DNA from 2 places in the Shewanella sp. MF05956 genome. Region 2 is predicted to be linked to the other one. Evidence: predicted binding sites of a transcription regulator. Region 2 holds the regulator's gene; the other holds the start of a gene.
What was found. The regulator LexA, encoded in region 2, represses DNA repair genes until DNA is damaged. The targets are predictions, from matches to a motif close to TACTGTATNNNNATACAGTA.

Region 1 (12,501 bases), on a different contig from region 2:
ACGGAATCCCATACGTCCATCAGGATTAGCATCATTAGTCAGCCCTCTTCTCAGCATGTTCTGCAATAATACCAGCACTTTGTTCTTCAAGAACTTGAACAATAGACTTACTACGCGCAACAACGATTGCATGCAATAACATTAACGGTAATGCAGCGATAAGACCTTGAACCGTAGTGATAAGCGCCATAGAGATACCACCAGCCATCAATTTAGGGTCACCAGTACCGAATAACTGAATTGATTGGAAGGTTGCGATCATACCGGTAACAGTACCTAATAGACCCATCATAGGTGCGATAGCAGCGATAACTTTAATAATAGAGATACGCGCTTCTAAAGCTGGCGTTTCTTTTAGAATAGCTTCATCCAGTTTTAACTCTAATGTTTCAACATCAACATCTTTGTTAGACTGGTAAACTTTCAAGATACGGCCTAGAGGATTGTTACCTGGGTTATCGATGTTCTTACGCTGACTATTCACTTTACCGCCAATAACAGTAAGTGTAACTAAACGCTCAAGGGCAATTAATGCACCTAATGCAAGTAGAGCCAAAATAATATAACCAATTGTACCACCGGCTTCTAAACGGTCTTCAAGGCTAGCCTTGTTAGTGAAGATGTTTAGTAACACGCCACGTGCAGGGTCGATATAGAAAGGAGCATTACCAGAAGTGGTATTTTCCCATGAACCGACTGCACTCACTTGGTAACCTTCAGGCTGTTGAGATAACTCTTGAATCAAGCTTAATTCTGGCTTGTAAACAACATATTTACCTTCAGCAGTTAAGTTAAACGGACCAACACGGTGAATAGAAGTATTCACAACGTTACCGTCAATAGCAGTAACCGCGCCCTCAAACTTAACAACTTTACCCGATTGAACCATTTCAAATAATTGAGCTTCCCAGAATTGTTCTAGTTCTTCAATTTTTGGTAATGATTTACGAGCGCCTAAGTCAGCAATAAATGTATCGCGACCTGGAAACTGTGCACTGATATTCGATGCAGCAAGTTTACCAGCGAAATCGCCAGCTTCACCTTTAACAACACCGAACATTTCACCCAAGTCACCTTGAGCAGTTTTTAAGTCTTCTTCTAACTGGGCTATTTTACGCTCGTTATCTAAGAAGGCTTGGTTTAAATCTTTACCGCGCTGTTTCTCAGCAGACAAAGCGTCTTTTTCACGCTTAAGTAGAGCAGCTTTATCGCCACGTTCTGCTTGGAATTCTCTTTCGCGTTTAGCGTTAGTTTTACCGTCATTTGCACGATCAACTTTAACTTGCTGTAACAGCTGGTCAATAGTTTTCGGTGCATCAGCAGCAGAAACCATACCGGCTGTTAAAGAGAAAGTTGCAGCCACTAGCGCTGATGTAATTAACTTCTTCATTATTGTGCAGTCTCCGCAGCAGGAATTGGTAATGCGAATAGGTCTAGAGCGCCTTGCTTACGAGCAATACGAATACCTTTTGTAATATCGCGTAAGTAGCTGTCTTCTAACTTGTTCCAAGTTTTAGCGTCAGCGTCATACATCCATGCTATTTTCTGATCTAAGCTTTGTGCGTAAAGTGCAACGCGACCTAGGTTGAAGAAGTCAACTAACACTTCTTTACCGTCTAAGCTTAATTTACCAGTGTGAACTGCAACGAAGCTACCGTATTCACGTTCAATGCTGTATGCATCAAGGATTAAACGGTATTTTTCAGCAAGAGTCACCTCTGCTGTATTAAGAATACTTTTTAGGTTCTCAACACGTGCTTTACGAACTTCAGTGTTGAATGGAAGATCTAGATTAACAAACTGATCTAGAGCCTCAACCATTTTAAACATTAATGGAACAACACCTTGGCGTAATTTATCAACGCCATTGATGTCAGTTTGAATTAAATCAAGTGTTTTTTGTTGATCAGCTACCAAGCCTGCAACGTAATCATTATATGATTTTAATGACTCACGTTCGTCAGCAACGCTGCCATACTCAAAAAGCATGTCTTGTGCTTGGTCAAAATATTTGTCGACTTTCTGTTGTGACGCGGCAGACGCAGCATTAAGGCTGCTATCAGCTTTTTGAACGTCAGCTAGAGGACCTGCAACAACGAAGTTGCTACCCGCTAAAGCCAGTGCGCCAACAAGTGCAGTAGCGATTTTTGTTCTATTGCTTACCTTGGACATAGTTCCCAACCAATTTGAAGTGAATTAAAAAGTTCTACTAAAGCGTAAATAACGAATGATAAAAATTTGTTATCAATGTTAATTCGACTAAGTGTGTCTTTTTCTTGTGATTGTTAGTTTTCTTCCCTTTTCCACGCCAGCTAAGGCGCAGACCCGTTGGCATCATTTCACAAAATGTTGACCTGTGTCAACATTTGCAAAGCGTAAAAACGAGTAGAAAGAGCTGTTAAGACTACCAATGTAAATGAAAGGTGAATAAATATACATTTTCAACATAAATCTGTAATAATAAAGCACTACAATTTAAGGTATAATTGTTTTAATTCAAAAGCATAGAAAACCCTAAATTATTGACCGCTTAAATGTATACCTATTTAATTAATCTACGAATTTACTTTTTTGTTGCATTTAAATACCAACTTAACACTTCATTCTGTTCATTTTTCAACACTTTAATCTCATTCAACTCAAGAAAATTTTGCTTAAAAATACTGATAAAATTTGCCAATTTATCTTCATCAAAAGAGGCGTTAACCAACTCCGAAAGTCTTAGTTTTAACGTATCCATTTGTAATTTAATGAATTCGATATATTGTTGTTTTTTTGCTAAAGGCCAAAATACCCCTTCTTTAAAAAACTGAGCAATGAACGTCATTAATTGGCAGTCCTGAGCAGATAGCTCATCATATTCAACTAAAAATTTAATCGATTGGTTGATTTTTATGCGCACACTTTCACAAACAGGATCTTGCTTTATTCGTGTAATATCATGTGCAGTTGTCATCGGTCCCATAGCAATTGCAATTTCACTTAAATATTCAATAAGCTCACTTGTTTGTGGTAAATCAATAAAACTTAATATTTTTTTATTTCTATTCAATATCATTGAATTATCATGATGGAAAACAATTGAAAATTGACCGTTCGCTCTAAGTACTCTTGAAGCTTCTTTTAGTGATAACTCGATAGCGGAGTATTCAAACCCAAACTGCGACATATAAAGGTCTACTGAATCATTTGCAAAAGGTAATGATTCACAGGCTGTATTTGATATCAATTCAATTTCAATTGTTGAATTTTCACTCTTATTATTTTCAGATAATTGCACTTCAGCAAGATCAACACCATACACCTTGCCAACTATTGCGCTAGCCCTTAGTGATTCTCTTAATAATAAAGGAACTGAACCGTTACCTGTGCCGACATCTACCGCTATAAAATCAGTTTGCAAGATAGAAAAGGTATTCTCCCAAACGGACTGTAATATACCTTCATAATTACTAGATAATGAATCACCAAATGATGTTGTATGCCCTTGCCGCCAATACTCAGTCCAATGTTGAGTCACACTAAATTTTCCTTATAAAAGTTTCTATTATAATTTTTAGGATAAATATCATCGATATGTGATATATCAATCAAAAAAGTTCATTCTGATTAAAGTTTTGCATATTAGTTTTACTTTTTTAACCTAAAAAAAACACTGATTAATAAAATTAACCAGTGTTTTTATTATCTAACAATATTGATTAAGATTAGAAGTTCCATTCACCTGCTAGTGTATAAGAACGACCAATATGTCCTGAACTATATAGGGCATCATAACCATTACCGTATTGACCATTACTATCAAATACTGGATCTTCATCAGTGATGTTACGAGCACCTAGGGTATATTTACCATAAGCACCTGCATCATATGAGTAAGTCAAGTTATGGGTCATAAAGCTATCATTAGAACCATTAGTAGACAATGAACCAGTTAAGTTACCGCTACTGTCAGAGGTAGGCGTTTCATAGCTACTTGTAGAAGGAATATAATCAATGTTCCAAGCAAGTGAGTGATCATTCATCATCCACGTTGTTGTAAACTGAGTTTTATATTCTGGCTGTAGTGAGAAACCACCTTGATCTTGCACTGGTCCACCAACATACGAATCAGAATTATATTCAAAGAAATAGTTGGTACTAGAATTAAATCTAATATCACCGATAGAAGATGTTTCTAATAAATACGTTACGTTTACATTAGTACCAGTAACTTCCAAACCAGGACCATTAATAGTCGAAGTTCTAAATATAGGTTGACTAGCTCCATCAGTTGTACGATCAACAGTAATCTTAGCTGCATCTGGGTTAGCAGAGCCTAATAATTCCATCATGACAATATCTTGAATTGGTACAAAACGAATAGCATTATCAATTTTAACGTTATAGAAATCAGCGGTTACACTAAGTCCTTCTACACCACTCCAAACTACGCCGAAGTTAATTGTTTTAGATGTTTCAGCATCTAACTCAGCGTTTGCTTGACGAGTAGTATCGTATTGTAATTCAGGGCAGTCACCATCCGCGATACCTTGAGATCGGCAGTAAACATAGTCATTGGCATAGTCAGCAGCAAAGCTATCTGCTTGAGAAAGAGTTTCCAATGCAGGTGCACGGAACCCTTCACCGTATGATGCTCTTAACATCAAGTCATCTATCGGCTTGTAAGTCAATGAAACTTTAGGCGCTAAATTGGTACCAAAATCTGAATAGTCATCATAACGTGCAGCAATACCCAGTTCTAATTCATCCGTTAGTGGGAATACACCTTCATAGAATACAGCCCATGTATCACGGTCTCTACCAGATGAATTACCGGCTGAGCCCCCAACTAAACCGACCTCAGATTGTGCATCAACTGTAGATGAATATTTAATGTTTGCAGCTTCAGCCCCAACATAATGACCAATCGCACCACCAGGTAACTCACCACCATCAAAACTCACACCTACATAATATTGGTCTAGGGTATAGTCATCCTGTTGTAGTGTTGTTGTCTTCATATTGTCAACACCGTCACCTAACGGGATATCCAAATACAAGTTTGTATATAAGCCTGCATAGCTTAAATAATATTCACCGACTGATTTATTATTAGTGTTACTGTGATGATAAAAAGTTTCCCATACGGCAGTTTCACCAAAGTCACCTTCTAATCCAACCATATAATCTTGTGTCAAATCAGTAACATTACCATCACGGTTACCAAGCTGATACCAACGAAAACGTCCGTCAGTAGTATCATCATATGGATTATGTAATGAATTTGCAGGGATATCATCCCACCCAGCTGCTGCTGGAGCATAACGACCAAATGACTTGTTTTGCGTAATCATTGCACGAGACTTCATACGAAGATCATCAGTTATTTCATAGTTAGCGTTAACAAATATAGATTGACGATCAGTTGAAGCTTGGTTAGCTGACACACCAGAGTATGCAAAACCACAATATTGGTTAGCTCCAGATTCTAAAACACCAACAAAACCATCAACAGTATTGGCTAGATTTTCACACTCAGGCGAAGCCTCCCAAAGACCTGTATAAGGGTTTTTGATACTTGCTCCATAAGAACTGATACCTACTGAAGAATTATAGTCTAAAATACCATTACCATCAGCGTCTTCAGCAAAAGGAGCTGTATATGGACGGTCACGATCAAAAATAGGCTCTTGAACTTGTTTTTCAAAAGAGAATGTAATGTTGCCTTTATCACTACTGATACCTGTAGTGACAGAGAAATCATGTCCATCACCACCTTCATCATCAGGACGGGCGACACGACCAGTAATATTCAGACCTTCAAAATTCTTTTTAGTAATAATGTTTACTACACCAGCGATTGCATCTGAGCCGTAAACCGCTGAACCACCATCTTTAAGAATTTCAATTCTTTCTACAATAGACATTGGTATTTGGTTAATGTTGATAGCTGCGCCTGAAAGTGTTGGTGAAGCAGCTAGGCGAACACCATCTAACAAAACTAGTGTTCTTGAAGAACCTAAACCTAGTAAGTTAACACTAGCTTGAGATTGAGCACTACTACCTGAAGAAGGAACTAAAGAACCAAAACTATTGAATGTAGAAGAACGCAAGGCATCTGCAACACTATAGCGTCCCATGTCATTAAAGTCTTTAGCGTTAATTACTTCAACAGGTGATGCATTTTCGATATCAACTCTACGAATTCGAGAACCTGTAATTTCAATTCGCTCTACTTTTGCACCATCTTCTTCTGCTGCAATAACAGCAGGTACACTTAACGCTGCCGCTGCAGCACCACCGATCAGTGCTAAACGCACCGATTTAGCTAGAATATTCTTATGCATTGTCTATCTCCCTGGACTTTTATATCTTTCTTATAATACTAACTACCTTTTTAGGTGTTAGTTCTATGAGGGGATGTAACAAAAATCATCACAACCACTCATTTACGTATGCAATAAAATCACATTTGATACAACTAATCAACAATTGAAGTGCCGTAAGCGCAAAAGTTAATCAAATGTGATCTCCATTCCTGTTAACTAAAATGGACACTAAAAAATAAAAACATTTAAAAGCATAGGTTTATAGAACTTTTGTTTTATTTTGATAAATTAGGGAACTTAAAAATAAAAAACTTAACATCCTGTTTTGCAGACTGATTTTTTATGCTAGGGCTGATTTTCGAATGGTGTTGCAAGCAATGAAAATTTAACATTTATAACAATAGGGTTTGTCGATAAGTTGTTAACAATTACATTTAAGATACAAAAAAAAGGAGATTGAGGTACTTTTTCGGTCGGTATTTAGGTGAATAATTGACCTTGATGATGGTTTGTTCGACTCAATATAAGTATAGATAATGCTGCGGTATTGATTTTGCATATTTACATATAGAGTATGCATGTCGCTTTGGGGTAAACATAAAATCGCACAATGTTTGCGATAGGAAAGTGTGACGAGGGTACAATGCCATATTACCAGTTTCGACATTATTAAGTTTTAAATTAGCGAGAGTTGATCATTGACTAGCGCATCAAATCGTTGCCCACACAACTGTAAAATAGGTTCAGCAATCGGCTGTATTTGTTTACTAATGTAATATTCGTAATCAATATTATTGGGTTCTGCTTCGACAGGTTGAGCGCCTGTTGTCGTCATCCAATACCTGATTTGATGCCCTCTCCTTGTTGCTTTAGATGTACCCTGTATTTGTGCCAATTGTTTTGCCGCTTTGACATGGGGAGATGATTTTGCAGTGTAGTCTTCAGCATGACGACGTAAACGTTTTTTAAAGATGAGCTCAGAGTCTCTTTCACCTTTTTTTAGCGCGTCTAACTCTTGACGAAGGTAATCGATAACATCCTCACCGTTGAAAAACATCTCGTATAAGTCAAATTGCATCTTACGGGCGATAGGGCTCCAATCACTTCTCACCTGCTCCATGCCTTTGAACGTCAATTTAAGCTTACTGTCCGCCCCTAATGAAGCACCGACATAGCGTTTTTTACTGCCTTCATCAGACCCTCTTAACGTCGGCATAATGAATTGATCAAAGTGAGTTTCAAATTCTAACTCTAGAAAACTGTCTAATTGATATTCAGTCTCACACCAATCACGCCAGCGTGTTGTTATGCTGGTTGCGAGTTGCAACCCCAAGGCATTAATGTCTTTAATCCCATGATTTTCGCCAAGCCAAACAAAAGTGGAGTCGGTATCGCCATAGATAACTTGATAACCTGATTCTTCTATCCATTGCTTGGTCAATTTCATAATTTGATGACCGCGCATGGTAATTGAACTGGCTAACTTCGCATCATGGAATACACACCCTTTTGAGCCTAATACACCGTATAAAGAGTTCATGATAATTTTTATCGCTTGCGATAACGGCGCATTTTTTTCTATTTTTGCCATTTCTCTTTGCGCTGCTAGGCTGGCAACTAAACCAGGTAAAATTGCGTTATCTCGCGCAAAATGTGCACCTAAATAACCTGGCACGGTTGAAGTATTATCACCTTGTTCGGCCAAGCGTAAGCCTTCCACTAATCCTTTGGGGTCAATTAAAAAAGTCCGAATTATCGATGGGTACAAACTTTTAAAATCTAGAACTAATACGTCTTTGTAATGACCAGGGATAGATGACATGACATAACCGCCGGGGCTTTCAAGCCCTTGACTGGCAGGATGTGCTGGAGCAACAAATCCATTGCGATGTAAGTGAGGTAAATATAAATGATAAAATGCAGCAATCGAGGCACCGACACGGCCAAACTCTAAACCTGTTAATTTTGCTCGTTCAATCGCAAAGTCAATCAACTGGGTTTTTTCAAAAATATCCCATACTAATCGGCTGTCGGTGATGTTATAAAATGCTAGCGCATTTTTATCGGTGTGAAATAACGTGGTAATTTCTTGGCCGCGATTCTCGACATGTTCAATAGCCTTACCTTCATCGAGCAGATTTCTTGATACAAACTCTAATGAAAAACTATCAAATTGATAAAATGCCGCTTTTAACCAATCAATGCCGTCAAGCACCACGCGCCCGGGTAACGAGAGTGTTTCGGGCCTAAATTTATCCGCGACCTTCCAGCTTAATTCTGTGCCACCTCGGCCTATTAATAATGGGATATGATGTACAATGCAGCGACGATATAATAAAGCTAAATCAAAAGTGACCACTGCCCAACCAATAATAATGTCAGGGTCGTATTGCTCAAACCAGGCAATAAGATGATGGATAAGTTCGACCTCATCGTTTACCCAAACAATAAAATCATGGCTATCATTTTGTGGTTCGCCAACCATAAACACACATTGGTATTGCTCGCCATATAACCCAACTGAATAGAGTTCGCCATCAAAGCTGCATTCAAAATCTAACGATATTACTGATAAACTAATCTCAACATCGGTTGGTTCAGCTACGGGTTTTCGAGCCCGTTCCAGTGACATTAATGGCAATAAGGTATCGTGATTTGTACTGTGATACTCCCCCACACATTCAATATCAAGGGCAATAAAGCGCTCGATTAAATAACGCTGCTCGGGTCTAATATCGGCTTCAAATAGCGTAATGCCGACATCATTAGCCACCCTAGTCAGCCCTTTTAATTGGCTGTTAGATTTTAAATACAGGGCACAGACGGGTTCATGCGCAAAACTGGTTAACCCAATAGACTCCGCCTTGAGCGTAAAATCGACTTTGTGAGTTAACACATTCACATCTTGCTGACGACAAAAACAAATCACCTCACTGTGATGCAACTCAACTAAAATTGGCCCATTTGCGGTTTTTAAATAATATTGCAACACCAGCTGACCCTGACGATATATCGCATGGCGAGTCAATACTCTGCCCTTCACTCGCGGCAATGCAGACATGCTTTGACGAGCATGGGTGGAATGTTTTAATTGCGGCTGTAAATGTTTCAATGTTATTTATTACTTCGTAGCATGCTAATTCACTGTTATTATGTACAGCATAATTCAGACCACGCAGAAATCATACTTCTATGCTACCGGATACGATAAAAAGTCAAATTCGCACCATTTATAAAGAAATTGCTAATGCTATGCCGCAATTTCGTTCTCGTCGCGAACAAAACTACATGGTAGCTGAAATCTCAAAAACCTTAGCGGGAGAGTATGACAAAGATCGGCGGATTATTGTGGTTGAAGCGGGTACCGGGATTGGTAAGTCACTGTCGTATATTCTTGGCACCATTCCATTAGCATTAGCCAGTAAGAAAAAGGTCTGTATTGCCACTGCAACGGTTGCATTACAAGAACAGTTACTCCACAAAGATTTGCCGTTTTTTTTACAACAATCTGGCGTTGACTTTAAATTTGGTCTAGTTAAAGGTCGGCAACGTTACGTGTGCTTGGCCAAACTTGAAGCCATGATAGGCAATCAAGACAGCTCACAAATGGCCATGTGGCAAACAAAGCCAGATCAAAGCCAAATAAACGAACTGCAAAAACTGCATCAAGATTTCCATCAAAAACGTTGGAACGGTGAAATTGACACCCTGCAACATCCCATCCCAGATTTTTTATGGCAGCAAATATGTTGTGACAAGCACAGTTGTCATCGACAAGTATCAGCACATCACAACTGTCCATTTCATAAAGCACGTGAAGATGTTGATACCTGGGATGTGCTTATTGCTAACCACAGTTTGCTTTTTGCTGACTTAGAATTAGGTGGCGGAGTTATTTTACCTGATCCAGAAGACATGTTTTATGTTATCGATGAGGCACACCATTTACCGATTGTGGCAAGAGATTTCTCCAGCGCGCAAGCCACGTTACGCGGGGCTTGTGATTGGTTAGAAAAAGCCTCTAAAACCTGCTCTAAGCTGCAAAATCAGCTTAAAACAAATAACATTATTGCTCCTGTGCAAGCCATGCTTGATCACACAACCGATTTAACCAACTTATTAACTCAAGTCGCGCATTATTGCGATACCCAACCGCAATTATTTGCCAACCCAGAAAGCCGACTGCGCTTTGAGCACGGGCAATTACCACAAGCGCTATTAATTCAGGCAGAAAACTTAGCCACGGCCTCTGGCGCTGCTGTTAAACAGTTTAATAAAGTGGTGTCGGTGCTAAGTGAGGCAATAAAAGACGGTGAAGTGCCCAAGCATCAATCTGAAGGGTTATTGTCTGAAACAGGCTTTATTTTACAACGCTTAGATAATTTGCATAAGCTGTGGAAAATGATGGCCAAAGAAGACAGTAAAAAAGGCGCACCAATGGCACGCTGGGCAGAACTGATTACCGGAAAGCAGCAGGATTACTTATTTTGCTCATCGCCAATCGAAGTCGGTTTTATGCTCGAGTCTATGCTATGGCAAAAAGCGGCTGGCGTTGTATTGTGCAGTGCAACATTACGAGCACTAAACAACTTTAACCATTTTGCTCATCAAGTCGGATTAGGCATTAATGATGGCACACGTTTTTTAGCCTTGTTGTCGCCCTTTGATTATGAAAATAACGCCACGTTGTTTATTCCACAAATGGTTACAGAACCTACCGATGATAACTATACGGCCGAGATTGCTGAGCACATTGTTGCATTAGTGGATGGCGAAATGGCCACACTCGTATTATTTGCATCTTACTGGCAAATGGAAAAAGTGGTCGATTTGGTCGAGGGCAAAATAGCCAAAGATCAGTTATTTGTTCAAGGTGAAATTCCAAGACAACAAATTTTAGAAAAACATAAGCAGCGTTGTGACGATGGTTTACCCAGTATTATATTCGGCACAGGCAGTTTCTCAGAAGGTCTGGATTTACCGGGCGACTATTTAACCAACCTAATTATCACTAAACTGCCTTTTGCTGTACCAACATCACCGGTAGAACAAGCCCATGCGGAATACGTGAAAGTAAAAGGTGGTAATCCCTTTTTACAGCTGACAATTCCAGACGCATCGCGTAAATTAGTCCAAAGTTGTGGTCGCTTGCTGCGTAAAGAGCAAGATTACGGACGAGTGACTATTTTAGACCGCCGCTTAGTGACCAAACGTTATGGCAAATCATTGATTGATGCCCTTCCCCCTTTTAGACGTGTTATTGAATAGGTATTGAGTTGGATTTATTATTAGACCCTAGCCATTGGGCAGTATTAGCGGTCATCGGAATTATTGCAGGTTTTATTGATGCCATAGTGGGTGGTGGTGGTTTATTGTCGATACCAGCATTGCTAACAGTAGGCATTCCACCTCATTTAGCCTTAGGCACTAATAAGTTAGCGGCATGTTTTGGCTCGTTAACCTCAAGTTTTACCTTCTATAAACAGCAATTATTTAACCCTGCATTATGGAAAGCCAGTTTTTTTGCTACCCTTATAGGTTCTGTCTCAGGATGTATTCTGGTTTTCCTCATTGACCCGACTTGGCTAGACAAAATCTTGCCGCTATTAATTATCGGCATTGCCATTTATACCTTATTCAGTCCCAAAGCCATGGGTGATAACAATGTCAGCCTCCCCATTGAACGTTCGTCTACTGGCAAACAAATCTCGCAAGGTTTTATACTCGGCAGTTATGATGGCTTTGCCGGGCCGGGTATTGGCGCATTTTGGACCGTGTCATCAGTATCAATTCACAAACTCCCTTTGTTGCACAGCTGTGGCTTAGCAAGGGTGATGACCTCTGTGAGTAATGTTACTGCGTTAGTTATATTTGCCTCAATGGGACAAGTGCAGTGGATGCTAGGGTTATGGATGGGTGTTTGCATGATGGCCGGCTCTTATATTGGCGCACGAAGCGCAATTCGATTTGGCATTCCTTTTATTAAACCTATTTTTATCGTTATGGTATTGTCGATAGCCATTCACCTAACTTGGAGTGCTTGGGGATGAATACCCAACAACTGGTTTTAATGTTAAAGCAGCAACTGACTCAACTTGAGCAAGATGCCCTAATGCATGACCAAAATTTAGCACCCAACCAGCGACAAACCTTGCAACAAACCGAACGATTTAACAGCCAACTTTTCGCT
Region 2 (12,501 bases):
CCATTCTCGCATCCCATCAATTCCCATTTACGGTGTTTATATCGCCAGCACCTATTATTGCTGGCTATGACGAGATGATGAGCTGGCAAGACATCAATACCTTAGCAGAACAAGGCGCGACCATTGCAAACCATAGCTGGGGACATGAACATCTTATTCGTCGTTTACCCAAAGAAACTGCAGAGCAATGGCATGACCGAGTAGAAAGCAATATTTTAGCTACAGAGACTGAGCTGCTTAAACAAACAGGCCAAAGTGCAAAAATGTTTGCTTATCCTTATGGTGAATACACTGCGAAATTAGAAGCCATATTGGAAAAACACGGTTTTGTTGGTTTTGGCCAGCAATCTGGTGCAGCGGGCGAGTACTCGTCTATTACTGCATTACCACGATTTCCGGTGGCGAATGCTTATGCCGATTTATCAAGCCTTACAGTGAAGTTTTCAAGCTTGCCGATGCCAGTGCTGAAGCAGAATATCAGTGAACCAGTGCTAGCTTCTGGCAAGTTTAGGCCTAAGTTAGTTATTACTCTCGACACTACGGATTTGTACCCACATCAATTGATGTGTTTTATCCAAGGGCAAGGTGCTAAAAAGCCGATATGGATAGAAGAAGATACCTTTAGTATTCAAGCTCCTGCTGATATGGCGCCAGGTCGTTCACGTTATAATTGCACCGTACCGAGTAAAACCCGTACGGGTTATTATTGGTTTTCGCAAATGTGGATTAGGCCAAAAGATGACGGTAAATGGCCGCAAGAATAACGCCATTGCAGCCAGTTTAATTTCCTTTGCTAACGCCAGGTGCTAACAATCTGGTCAACGTCGCTAATCAGTTCGCTATTGAGAATTTGTGGTAGTTGGCCGGGTGCCGGCTTGGTTTTAAATACTGCTGTTTTCTCTCCGCGAGGTGATACCAACACATAAGATGCACTGTGATCCACTTGATAGTCACTGTCTTCACCTACCATGGCGTAGACAAAACCCAGGTCGCGACTAAATGGAAACAACGAAGTGTGTTCTGCACTGACGGCTTTAAATTCCTTATTAAAAAAATTGATGTAATCGAGACGCTTAATTTGGGTATCTCGCTCAGGATCGGCTGAGACAAACACCACTTGAAACGAATCGGATATTTTTTGTAATTTAGGGTATGCCGCCGCTAACTTATTTAAGGTAGTAGGACATACGTCAGGGCAGGCGGTATAACCAATAAAAAATAAGCTCCATTTACCTTGTAAGGATTGATTGGTAAATGGATTGCCGTATTGGTCTGCAAGCGTAAAAGGTGCTAATGCTCTAGGCTGATCAAACACATAGCTAGTGGCCAAATCGAGCGGCTTATCTTGAGTGGTTTTAAACGCAAACACCCCGACAATGGTGAGCAATATGAAACCTGCCGCAATGAGTATTTTCAATACAGATATCCTTTCTATGGATTAACCCAAAAGTAATGATCAACCAACAGTACAATAAATAACACCATTAAATGATAGATTGAGAAGGTAAATACCTTCATGGCTAAGCCTGGGTAATCATGGTATTTAAGCTGCCACGCCTTGTAAATAAACCCACAACTCAAGAGGGTTGAACCCACCAAATAAATGGGTCCACACATGCCAACTAATACCGGTAATAAGCACGCAATTGCCAACAAAATGGTATACAGCAAAATGCACGTCTTGGTAAATTCTACCCCATGGGTTACGGGTAGCATAGGGATGTCGACTTTAGCGTATTCTTTACGGCGATGGATAGCTAACGCCCAAAAGTGTGGCGGTGTCCAGGTGAAGATGATAATCACTAAAAGTAATGCATAGCCATGAAGTTCGTTGGTGACGGCGGTCCAGCCGAGCAATGGGGGCATTGCCCCTGCTAATCCTCCAATAACAATATTTTGCGAAGTGGCTCGCTTAAGGTAGGCGGTATACACCAGCGCATAGCCAATAAGGCTGGCAAACGTTAGCCAAGCGGTAAGCTGATTGACTAATGTATACAGAACGATAAAACCAATGACTCCCAGTGAAATCGCAAATACAGCTGCTTTAGTTGTCGATATTTTGCCTTTAGGCAATGGCCTGTTGTAAGTTCGCGCCATTAAACCATCAATTTTACGATCGATTAAATGATTAAATGCTGCTGCCGCGCCCGCCATCATCGCAATGCCTGCCATTCCGGCGACCAATGGCTGTAAAGGCACAACTCCAGGTACGGCTAAACACATGCCCACTAAGACGGTCAGCAGCATTAATGCCACAACTTTCGGTTTAGTCATTTCAAAATAGGCACGCCAAGAGAGCGTTATTTTTTGTTGTGGTTGGCTTAGAGTAAGAGGTTTTGTCATGGTCTATCCTCGTTTATGCTTTACGCCACAGAGCGTAATTAATAAAGACTAAAGTGAGCAGCAATAATGCCGCCCCCGCGTTATGGGACACGGCAATGCCCAGTGGTAAATTCATTACCACATTGCTTATCCCAAGGCCGACTTGAACAACGACGAGCAATAGCAATATAAAGGCACTATTGCGCATAATGTGTGAGTGTGAATAACGTAGTTTTATTGCGAGCCAAATCAGCATAACTGCAGTGACTACCGCCCAAATACGGTGGCTAATATGAATAGTCATCCGTGTCGGATAGTCTAAAACACCAAATTCAAAACTGGGGTGTTCGCCTTGAAACGGCGAAAATGCATCGGCGAAGCGCAAGTTATCAACCCAGTTGCCTTCGCAAATCGGTAATGTCGTGCAAGCGAGTGCCGCATAATTTGATGATGTCCAACCGCCTAGTACAATTTGAATAATCAGTACCCCTAAACACACTAGCGCTAATGGCATTAGTTTACGTGCATGGCTATCTCCGCCGGGGATCCGCAGCGGCTTAAGGCGCAAATACAGCAATAACAGTAAGGCAAATAAACTAAAGCCGCCAATAAGGTGCGCCATGACTACGATTGGCATGAGTTTCATAGTGACGGTCCACATGCCAAGTGCGGCCTGGAATATAATCAATATGGCTATAAAGCTGGGGAGTTTTTTCGGCGCATTGGCTTGCTTAAAACACATAATGAGAATGGCTAACACCATTAAGCCGAGTGTGCCGGCAATGTAACGATGGATCATTTCAAGCCAGGCTTTTTCTGGCTCTATGGTCATATCTGGGAAACGTTGTTCAATGCTAGCAAGATCATGGCTTGCGCTCGGTACCGATAAATGGCCGTAACATCCTGGCCAATCTGGACAACCTAAGCCCGCGTCCGACAAACGAGTGTAGGCACCCATTAAAATGACCGCGAGGGTAAAGACTAAAGTGAATTTAATGAGTCTTTGAATTGCCATTAGCCAACCCTCGATAACTTAAGCATTTTGCGTAAATCAGCAATCATGGCTTTGCCCTGAGCGATATTGGCATCGCGGCCTGTCACTTCATTGTATTGCATAATTAAGCTGCCGAGCGGGTCAACAATCACCAGTTGTTGTTGGGTCAATAATGCCGCTAAGGCTTGGTTCACGGGGACTTGTTGGAAAGAAATTCCTAGCTTTTTAAGCGTATTAATATCGCTATTTCTGTCGATTAAAATTATCGGGATGACTCTGTCGCGGTCTTTGCCTAAGGCGATATAGCCCTGATGCAGCACGTATAATCGGTCTTGGCACGATTGCTCGCAGATTTCTGGTAATAGATACAACATTTGCCACGAGTGTGGCTTTGGGTTGGGCATGGCAAGGGTTGAATAATTAATGTCAGGTGACATTAATGCGCCTTTGTTGGTGGCCCCACCTTGATACAAATCAAAGCTTAATACTAGTTTTGCCACCGCGACGGGTAACACGAAAACGGCCAGTAATAAGATTAATGTTTTATTACTTTTTTTAAGTTGGGAGTTCATTCTATCTCCTCGTATCATTATGATATTATTGTTATTTGTGTAATGTTAATGTCTTTTCTGTTGGCGTCGATATTGTTTATACATAATCCAACCCATTAACCCTAAAAACACCGCAGCCATAGTGAACCACTGCAAGGAATAGCCTTGATGTTTTTGGGCCGATAATGGGATAGGCACCCATGGCTGAGGCAATGAGTGCTGTGGAACGTTATCCGGTTGCAATACCGCAGCGGCAATATCGTGTTTCAATAACAACGTTAATGCTGGTATGTTGATATTTTGAAAGCGTATTGGTTTACCTGTGTGTATTTCAGGGTGGAGCTCATCACTCAATGGGTTGGCCTGTTTCTGATAAATCCGACCTGTTAATTGATATTGCCCTGACAAAATAGGTGTTAAAGCCGGTAGCTCTCGACGATCGTTACCTGCGGGGACAAATCCTAACTCCACTAGAATCCAGGGAGTGTCGGCCGTCACTTCAAATAGTTGATAAGCTAAATATCCCACCTGACCTTGGTACACTTGATTGTCTAACAGTAACAAGGGTTGCTTGAGTGGTGTCGCCTGTACCGATAAACGATAACCTGTCAGCAAGGCTGTTTCAGGAGCTGTATCTGTCGGTGTATTAGGGTTCATTAATGTTAACAGTTGCTGATAATCTAGCGGTGCTTGCTGCTGGCGCATGGCCAATGTCGCTTGCCATTGCTCTTTATACTCTGCACGCGCTAACTGCCAAAACCCGAGCTTGACCAAAATCCAAAACACGCTCACTGTAATTAAAACCAACAACACTCGAGACACACCCACACTACTAAAAGGATTGCCTGTGACAGCCCCATTACTTGTTAAGTTAGTTTTAGTCTCGTTGCTTATATTCATAATTTTTAATTTAGGTAGAGCATTGTTTATTATGGTTAAAGGTCAGCATGAACAACCCATGAGTCAATATTTAGGCCGACGCGTTTTATTCTCCGTGGCCGTTGTATTGGTCCTGCTGGTGGCTTTAGGGTTGGGTTATATTCAACCCAACACCCGGCCTTATTAATACTCAGCGTTTTACAACACATACACAAAGATGAATAGGCATAACCACACCACATCGACAAAGTGCCAGTACCAACTGCCTGCTTGAAAAGCGAAATGCTTGTCTGGAGTAAAATGGCCTTTGATAATTCTGAGCAATAAAATAATCAAAAATAGGGTGCCAATGGTGACGTGCATACCGTGAAAACCGGTGAGCAAGAAAAAGGTATTACCGTACACCCCCGAAGTGAGCGTGAGGCCCATTTCTTGATAAGCGTGGCTATACTCTTCTACCTGTAATCCAAGGAAAACCGCCCCTAAAATCACGGTTAAGCCCAACCAAATAATGAGTGGCTTGCGCTTAGCTTTTTCTAAACTGACATGGGCAAAATGCAGCGTTACAGATGATGTCAGTAAGATCATCGTGTTAATAAGTGGTAAACCAGTCCATGGCATGGCTTCTGTGGTGGTGCCGTCAGGGGTTTTGATTAAAGGCCATACGGCTTCAAATGCTGGCCATAATACTTCTTGAGTCATGGCGTTATTTGATGCGCCGCCCAACCAAGGTACCGATATCATCCGCGCGTAAAACAAGGCACCAAAAAAAGCGCCGAAGAACATGATTTCAGAGAAAATAAACCAACTCATTCCTTGTCTAAACGACCGGTCCATTTGCGGTGAATATAACCCTGCCATTGATTCGTCAATGACGGTTTTAAACCAGCCAAATATCATAAAGATAATCACAGCGATACCGGCTAATAAAATGTAGCCGCCAGAGGTCTTTTCGGTGGCTAATTGCTGAATATAGTTACCCGCGCCAAAGGCGATTAAAAATAAGCCAATGGCGCCAATAATAGGCCAGCCACTTTGAGCTGGGACGTAATACGTTTGATGCTTTGTTGTCATCTTGCTGCTCCTTGCTTTGCCGATACCGCGAGTTTGTCAGTGATATCGTAAAGGGTATAAGAGAGAGTCAATGTATTAATGGACGCCGGTAAGTCTGGGTCCACGTAAAAAATCAAGGGTAGTTCTGCGCTAGTTGATGCGGCAAGTGGCTGTTGGTTAAAGCAAAAACATTCTGTCTTATTAAAATATGCTGCGCCTTGACCTGGCGATACCGAAGGGATCGCTTGGCCAATAATATTTTTTGTAGAGAGGTTTTTAACCAAGAATTTGGCATGAGTAAGTTCGCCAGGATGCACACTAATGTGATTCACTTTTGGGGTGAATTCCCATGGCATACCCGATTGCACTTGAGTCACAAATTCGATGGTGATTGTGCGCTTTTTATCAACAACCACCGCGTCATAACTGCTGGCACTATTTTGGGGTTTTCCGTTAATCCCTAAGGTGTCGCACAGCACGTCATATAGCGGTACCAATGCAAAACCAAACCCAAACATACCGACAGAGCCTAATATAAGCATGGTGAGTAATTTACGGTTTGATTTTGGTGTTGGGTTCATATCATTTAATCTCCGGTGGAGTGGTAAATGAATGATAAGGAGCAGGGCTTGGGATCGACCATTCTAAGCCATCAGCTGCTTGCCAAGGATTGTCACCTGCAGGTTTGCCACCTTTAATACACTTGAGTACAACCGCCAGAAATATTAACTGCGATAGTCCAAAGGCAAATCCACCAATGGAAACAATTTGGTTAACGTCGGCAAACTGGATTGCATAGTCTGGGATCCTGCGTGGCATACCCGCTAGGCCTAAGAAATGCATCGGGAAAAACAGTACGTTGACCGAGATCACTGAACACCAAAAGTGCCATTTCCCTAAGGTTTCGTTGTACATATTACCGGTCCATTTGGGCAGCCAATAATATGCCGCCGCCATAATGGAGAAGATGGCACCTGTAACCAATACATAATGGAAGTGAGCTACAACAAAATAGGTGTCATGGTATTGGAAATCCGCAGGGGTAATGGCAAGCATTAGCCCGGAGAATCCACCAATGGTAAAGAGAATAATAAAGGCGACAGCAAATAGCATGGGGGTTTCAAACGTCATTGAGCCTCGCCACATAGTGGCAACCCAGTTAAACACTTTCACCCCAGTTGGTACGGCAATGAGCATGGTGCAGTACATAAAGAACAGTTCTGCAAACACCGGCATACCCGTGGTAAACATATGGTGTGCCCAAACCAAAAACGACAGAACAGCAATACTTGCGGTTGCATACACCATGGAGGAATATCCAAACAGTGGCTTGCGGCTGAAGGTTGGGACAATCGCCGAAATAATACCAAAAGACGGTAAAATCATGATGTACACTTCTGGATGACCAAAGAACCAGAAGATATGCTGGAACATTACTGGGTCGCCGCCACCTGCAGCATCAAAAAAGCTAGTGCCAAAAAACTTGTCGGTTAGTACCATCGTTACCGCACCGGCAAGTACCGGCATTACTGCAATCAATAAAAATGCGGTAATTAACCAGGTCCATACAAATAGCGGTAACTTCATCCATGTCATGCCAGGCGCGCGCATATTCACAATGGTGACCACTACGTTAATCGCACCCATAATTGAGCTTATCCCCATAATATGGATGGAAAAAACAAACAATGCAGTAGAGTCTGGACTGTAAGTCGTCGATAACGGTGCGTAGAATGTCCAGCCGAAATTAGGCCCGCCGCCTTCCATAAATAACGAACCCAGCAACATGGTGAAAGCAAAAGGTAAAATCCAAAAACTCCAGTTATTCATGCGCGGCAGCGCCATATCTGGCGCGCCGATCATCATAGGTATTAGCCAGTTTGCTAACCCGGTAAAGGCTGGCATTACCGCGCCAAACACCATAATCAGACCATGAACTGTGGTCATTTGATTAAAAAAGTTTGGTTCAACTAGCTGTAAACCCGGTTGGAAGAGTTCTGCGCGGATGACCATTGCCATTGCGCCACCCGTTAAAAACATGATGAAACTAAACCATAAATACAAAGATCCAATGTCTTTATGATTGGTGGTCAGTATCCAGCGCATTAGCCCTTTAGGGGCACCGTGATGATGCTCATCATGCGCAGTGCCGATTGTATCGTGCGTTGTTGTGCTCATTGGTTTTCCCCTACTGTCCATGACTAGCGACATCGGCAGGTTGAACTGCCTCGCCAGAATTATTGCCCCACGCATTGCGCTCATACGTAATCACCGCAGCCATTTTTTGTGGGCTGAGCTGACTACTGAATGCCTGCATTGCCGTGCCGGGTTTGCCATGCATCACTATTTCGATATGCCCGCTTACTGGCCCTGTTATTACTGGGCTGCCAATCAGTGAGGGGAATGCGCCTGGTATTCCTGTGCCAGTAGGTTGGTGACACGCTGCACACGTAGCGGCATAGACTTGTTCACCTTCAGCCATAAGCTGTTCCATGGTGAGTGTGGGTGATGCTTCTGGTGTGACGACTTTGCCAACGGCTTCGGCTGCTTGATTAGCCGCATCGGTTACCGCGTCTGCAACAGTATCAACGACAGCGGTAGCTGTATCTATTGCTTGTGCTGCGGGCTTTGGTGAAGCTGCACTGTTACTAGAAAAATTACCCACATCCGCAGCTTGAACTGCATCACCTGAGTTATTTCCCCATGCATTACGCTCATAAGTAATCACAGCGGCAATTTGCTGTAGGCTAAGTTGAGCACTGAAAGCCTGCATTGCTGTGCCTGGTTTGCCGTGCATAACCATCTCGATATGCCCGCTTACTGGTCCAGTTATTATTGGGCTGCCAATGAGTGAGGGGAATGCGCCAGGTATGCCTGCGCCAGTAGGTTGGTGACACGCTGCACACGTAGCGACATAGACTTGTTCACCTTCAGCCATAAGCTGTTCCATGGTGAGTACAGATAAATCTTCTGGCGCCACGGCTTTTGCAACGGCTTCAGCAGCTTGGTTGACTGTTTCGGCTAGCGTATCAGCAGTATTATCAACCATAGCTGTTGCTGTGTTGGCTTTTGCTGCCGCTGCATTAGGTGCTGCGGTACCATTACTTGAAAATTTACCTACGTCTGCTGCTTGCACTGCATCGCCACTGTTATTACCCCATGTATTGCGCTCATAGGTTATGACTGCGGCAATTTCTTGAGCAGATAGCTGCTTAGCAAAGGCTTGCATCGCTGTGCCGGGCTTACCGTTGATCACAATATTAAGGTGATCTTCAACAGGGCCTTTAATAATCGGACTACCGATTAACGATGGAAATACGCCAGGAAGACCCGCGCCATTGGGTTGGTGACAGGCTGCGCAGCGAGCAAGGTACACTTGTTCACCTTGTTTGCTTAAATCGGCAAGAGATAAGGTTTGCGACATCGAGGCCGCAGCTGCTGCGGCTTCGGTTTTAGCCATTTGCTTTTGCTCAATCAGCCAATTATCAAAATCTGCTTCAGAAAGCGCATTGACCACTATGGGCATAAAACCATGATCTTTTCCGCAAAGTTCAGCACATTGACCACGGTAGATCCCGGGTTTATCAATACGCGTCCAGGCTTCGTTAATAAAACCGGGATTAGCATCTTTTTTAACGGCAAATGCCGGTACCCACCAAGAATGGATTACATCATCTGAGGTCATTAAAAAACGCACTTTGCGATTAATCGGTAATACCAGAGGCTTATCTACCTCGAGTAGATAGTTTTCACCTTTGGTTTGATCACCATCAATTTGTTCTCTTGGAGTTGAGAGTGTGCTGTAAAATTCTATGTCTTTATCGAAATAGCTGTAGTGCCATTTCCATTGCGACCCCGTAATTTTTATGGTCAGATCCGCATCGCTGGAGTCTTCCATTGCAATCAGGGTTTTAGTAGCAGGAATTGCCATAGCAATTAAGATGATAAACGGAATGACTGTCCAGGCTATTTCCACTTTAGTACTTTCGTGAAAATTGGCCGCGACAGCGCCTTTAGATTTGCGGTGATAGATCATTGAGTAAATCATGATCCCAAACACCACTAGCCCAATAGCACAACAGATATATAAAATGGTCATGTGGAGGTCGTAAACCTTACCACTGATATCTGTTACGCCTTGAGTCATGTTGAGGGGCATTTCTGCAGCCCCAAGCGGAAGTGCTATCAGCACAACCAATAAACAATACCACCATTGCTTCACAAGACTTCTCCTCTGCTTATTGCAAATAGCAACTACAAAGAAGAGTCACACAGTAAGTCTCTGCTCTATGCAAACTCTTCGGTTCCCAAAAAAGTTTGATGACCTCAAAGTAACTTGGTGGTTGTAAACTGGCAGTTTACGCTTTTATTGTTAGCTGAACACCACACTTGTACCTACGACTGAACTAATCAAATTGTATTGACGTATTCCCATCGATGGCGGTGTTATCTGCCAAATTACGTCAAATAAAAGATAAAAAATGTTTCATCCTTGTTAACAACATTACTTGTAGATTAAACATTGATCAAGATCACTTTGTTCGCTAATTGGCTGAAAAAAGGTAAAAAAAAGCCCTGAATTGGATGCAGGGCTTGGTGTTGAAGGGTTCGTACTTAATGAAATGCTGAAAAATTACTTGTTGCAGAAGGCATTGTTGGATTAACGATTTGATGTTTTTCAGGTAAGTGAGTATTCACATCTTCAATTACCACACCTAAAGCGCGTGCACTTTTGGCGACAATTTCTAAACGGCGACTGTCACGAGCATCTAATGAACTCGTCCAGGTAATCACAGCGCTTGAAGTGCCACTGGTTAATGCTTTTTCCATTGCCCATAACGTTTCAACTTCATCTTTAGTGTGTACTAGTAAGATTCGGTCCATTCTTACACCAGCACTTGCCAGCATGTGCTTATAACCAATATGCGGAGGACTAATGAGCACTATCCAGCGTCCTTGTCGGCTTAAGGTTGCTAACTGGCTGCACAGTTGCCCTAACTCAGACTCACCTTGAGTGACGGTTTGTAATGTTTGAATGGTTTGGTTGCCATACAATTCTGCTTCTGTTGAATCTGCCCATAAACCTGGGTGGCGCGGGGCAGTGCCCATTAGTTTGTTCATAACCAATCTCCATTACGGATAACGCCAACGGCAAGCCCTTCAATGGTGAGGCTTTGGCAACTTAAGTCTACTTTAATCGGGGTGTATGCTTCGTTTTCGGCATGTAGATAGACAACATTGCCTTTTTTCTCGAAACGTTTCACCGTGACGTCATCTTCAACGCGGGCCACAACTACTTGGCCATTACGTGCTTGCTGCATTTTATGAACGGCAAGTAAATCGCCCTCTAAAATGCCAATGTCTTTCATGCTGTCGCCACGTACTCGCAGTAAAAAATCGGCTGCGGGTTTAAACATGTTTGGGTCGACTTGATAATATTGCTCTACATGCTCTTGCGCTAAAATGGGTTCACCAGCAGCGACTTGGCCAATCAGCGGCAATCCTGTTTCTTGTTGTTCTTCATGAGGTAAGCGGATACCTCTTGAAGTGCCAGGCATGATCTCGATAAAGCCTTTTTTGGCGAGTGCTTTTAAATGCTCTTCGGCAGCATTTGCACTTTTAAAGCCAAGACGGTTCGCAATTTCAGCACGAGTCGGTGGCATACCTGTTTCGGCGATATTGTTTTTAATTAAGTCTAAAATTTCTGCTTGGCGCGGCGTTAACGGTCTCATGATGATTCCTGTCTTTTTATACAGTGACTGTCATTATATACAGTGTTTTTGTTCGCGCAAGTATTAACCAACCGTTTTTTGTTTTTTGTTACGGCATTGTTGCCTATCAGTATGTTTTATATCAGTTTCATTCTATATTTTAATTGAGTTGTTCAGTTAGGGACTGTTCACAAAGTAAAGATAAAACAGCCAGATAGTGTATCAAGGGTGGTTTCTGGTATCCTATGCAGCAATATTACAGTGGCTTATATTGCGAAAGTAACTATGTCAAAACCAAATTCAATATTTTTACGTGCATTAAAATGGGTACAGAAATCGATGGTTCAAACCATTGTTGTCCCGCATGACCCTTTTGATGATCTTAATTTAGATCCAAATAAACCATTGGTTTATGTCATGAAAACAGAGTCAATCAGTGATGCCGCTGCGCTAAGCGAAATCACTGAGGGCTTTGGAATGCCGAGTCCATATGACCCACTCATCGTTGATGGCTTAAAAGTGCCACGTATTGTGTGTTTGGAGGGGCGTAAGCCACTCTTTGGTAAACGCGAAAGTGGTGAAAAGTTTATCGACAGCTTTACCAGTTTATTGGCGCTTCATCGTCAACGTCCGGATTTGGATATTCAACTCGTTCCCGTGAGTTTGTACTGGGGGCGCACGCCTGGTAAAGAAGACGACAGTATGAAGGCGGCAGTGCTTGAGCGTGAAAGCCCAACGTGGTTACGCAAATGGCTAATGATTTTGTTTCTTGGTAGACATAACTTTGTCCAGTTCTCTAATGCATTATCTTTACGCTATATGGCAGATGAGCATGGATTTGATAAAAGTATTGCCCACAAATTAACCCGTGTAGCTCGAGTGCATTTCAGTCGTCAACGTAAAGTGATGACGGGCCCGCAGCTGCCCAACAGACAAATGTTTTTTGCTTCGTTGCTTAAATCGGATTCAATCAAAAAAGCGATTGAAGAAG

Region 1: a site for LexA is predicted at 9,454-9,473, ahead of dinG (ATP-dependent DNA helicase DinG). Genes of this name have one in related genera too.

The regions. Positions count from the first base shown of each region.
Region 1 is NZ_JCAYNV010000006.1:209,195-221,695, forward strand. Features, by position in the region: gene AC19MX_RS08905 (MotA/TolQ/ExbB proton channel family protein) at 1-35, opposite strand, end outside; gene AC19MX_RS08910 (MotA/TolQ/ExbB proton channel family protein) at 35-1,390, opposite strand; gene AC19MX_RS08915 (DUF3450 domain-containing protein) at 1,390-2,172, opposite strand; gene AC19MX_RS08920 (class I SAM-dependent methyltransferase) at 2,564-3,520, opposite strand; gene AC19MX_RS08925 (TonB-dependent receptor plug domain-containing protein) at 3,708-6,329, opposite strand; gene AC19MX_RS08930 (DNA polymerase II) at 6,988-9,372, opposite strand; gene dinG (ATP-dependent DNA helicase DinG) at 9,504-11,579, shown strand; gene AC19MX_RS08940 (TSUP family transporter) at 11,588-12,361, shown strand; gene AC19MX_RS08945 (primosomal replication protein) at 12,358-12,501, shown strand, end outside.
Region 2 is NZ_JCAYNV010000009.1:25,964-38,464, forward strand. Features, by position in the region: gene AC19MX_RS11180 (polysaccharide deacetylase family protein) at 1-764, shown strand, start outside; gene AC19MX_RS11185 (SCO family protein) at 794-1,417, opposite strand; gene cyoE (heme o synthase) at 1,432-2,343, opposite strand; gene AC19MX_RS11195 (COX15/CtaA family protein) at 2,357-3,337, opposite strand; gene AC19MX_RS11200 (redox-active disulfide-containing membrane protein) at 3,337-3,888, opposite strand; gene AC19MX_RS11205 (SURF1 family protein) at 3,934-4,767, opposite strand; gene AC19MX_RS11210 (DUF2909 domain-containing protein) at 4,715-4,933, shown strand; gene AC19MX_RS11215 (cytochrome c oxidase subunit 3) at 4,945-5,820, opposite strand; gene AC19MX_RS11220 (cytochrome c oxidase assembly protein) at 5,817-6,380, opposite strand; gene ctaD (cytochrome c oxidase subunit I) at 6,382-7,977, opposite strand; gene coxB (cytochrome c oxidase subunit II) at 7,988-10,021, opposite strand; gene AC19MX_RS11235 (cell division inhibitor SulA) at 10,414-10,920, opposite strand; gene lexA (transcriptional repressor LexA) at 10,917-11,531, opposite strand; gene plsB (glycerol-3-phosphate 1-O-acyltransferase PlsB) at 11,796-12,501, shown strand, end outside.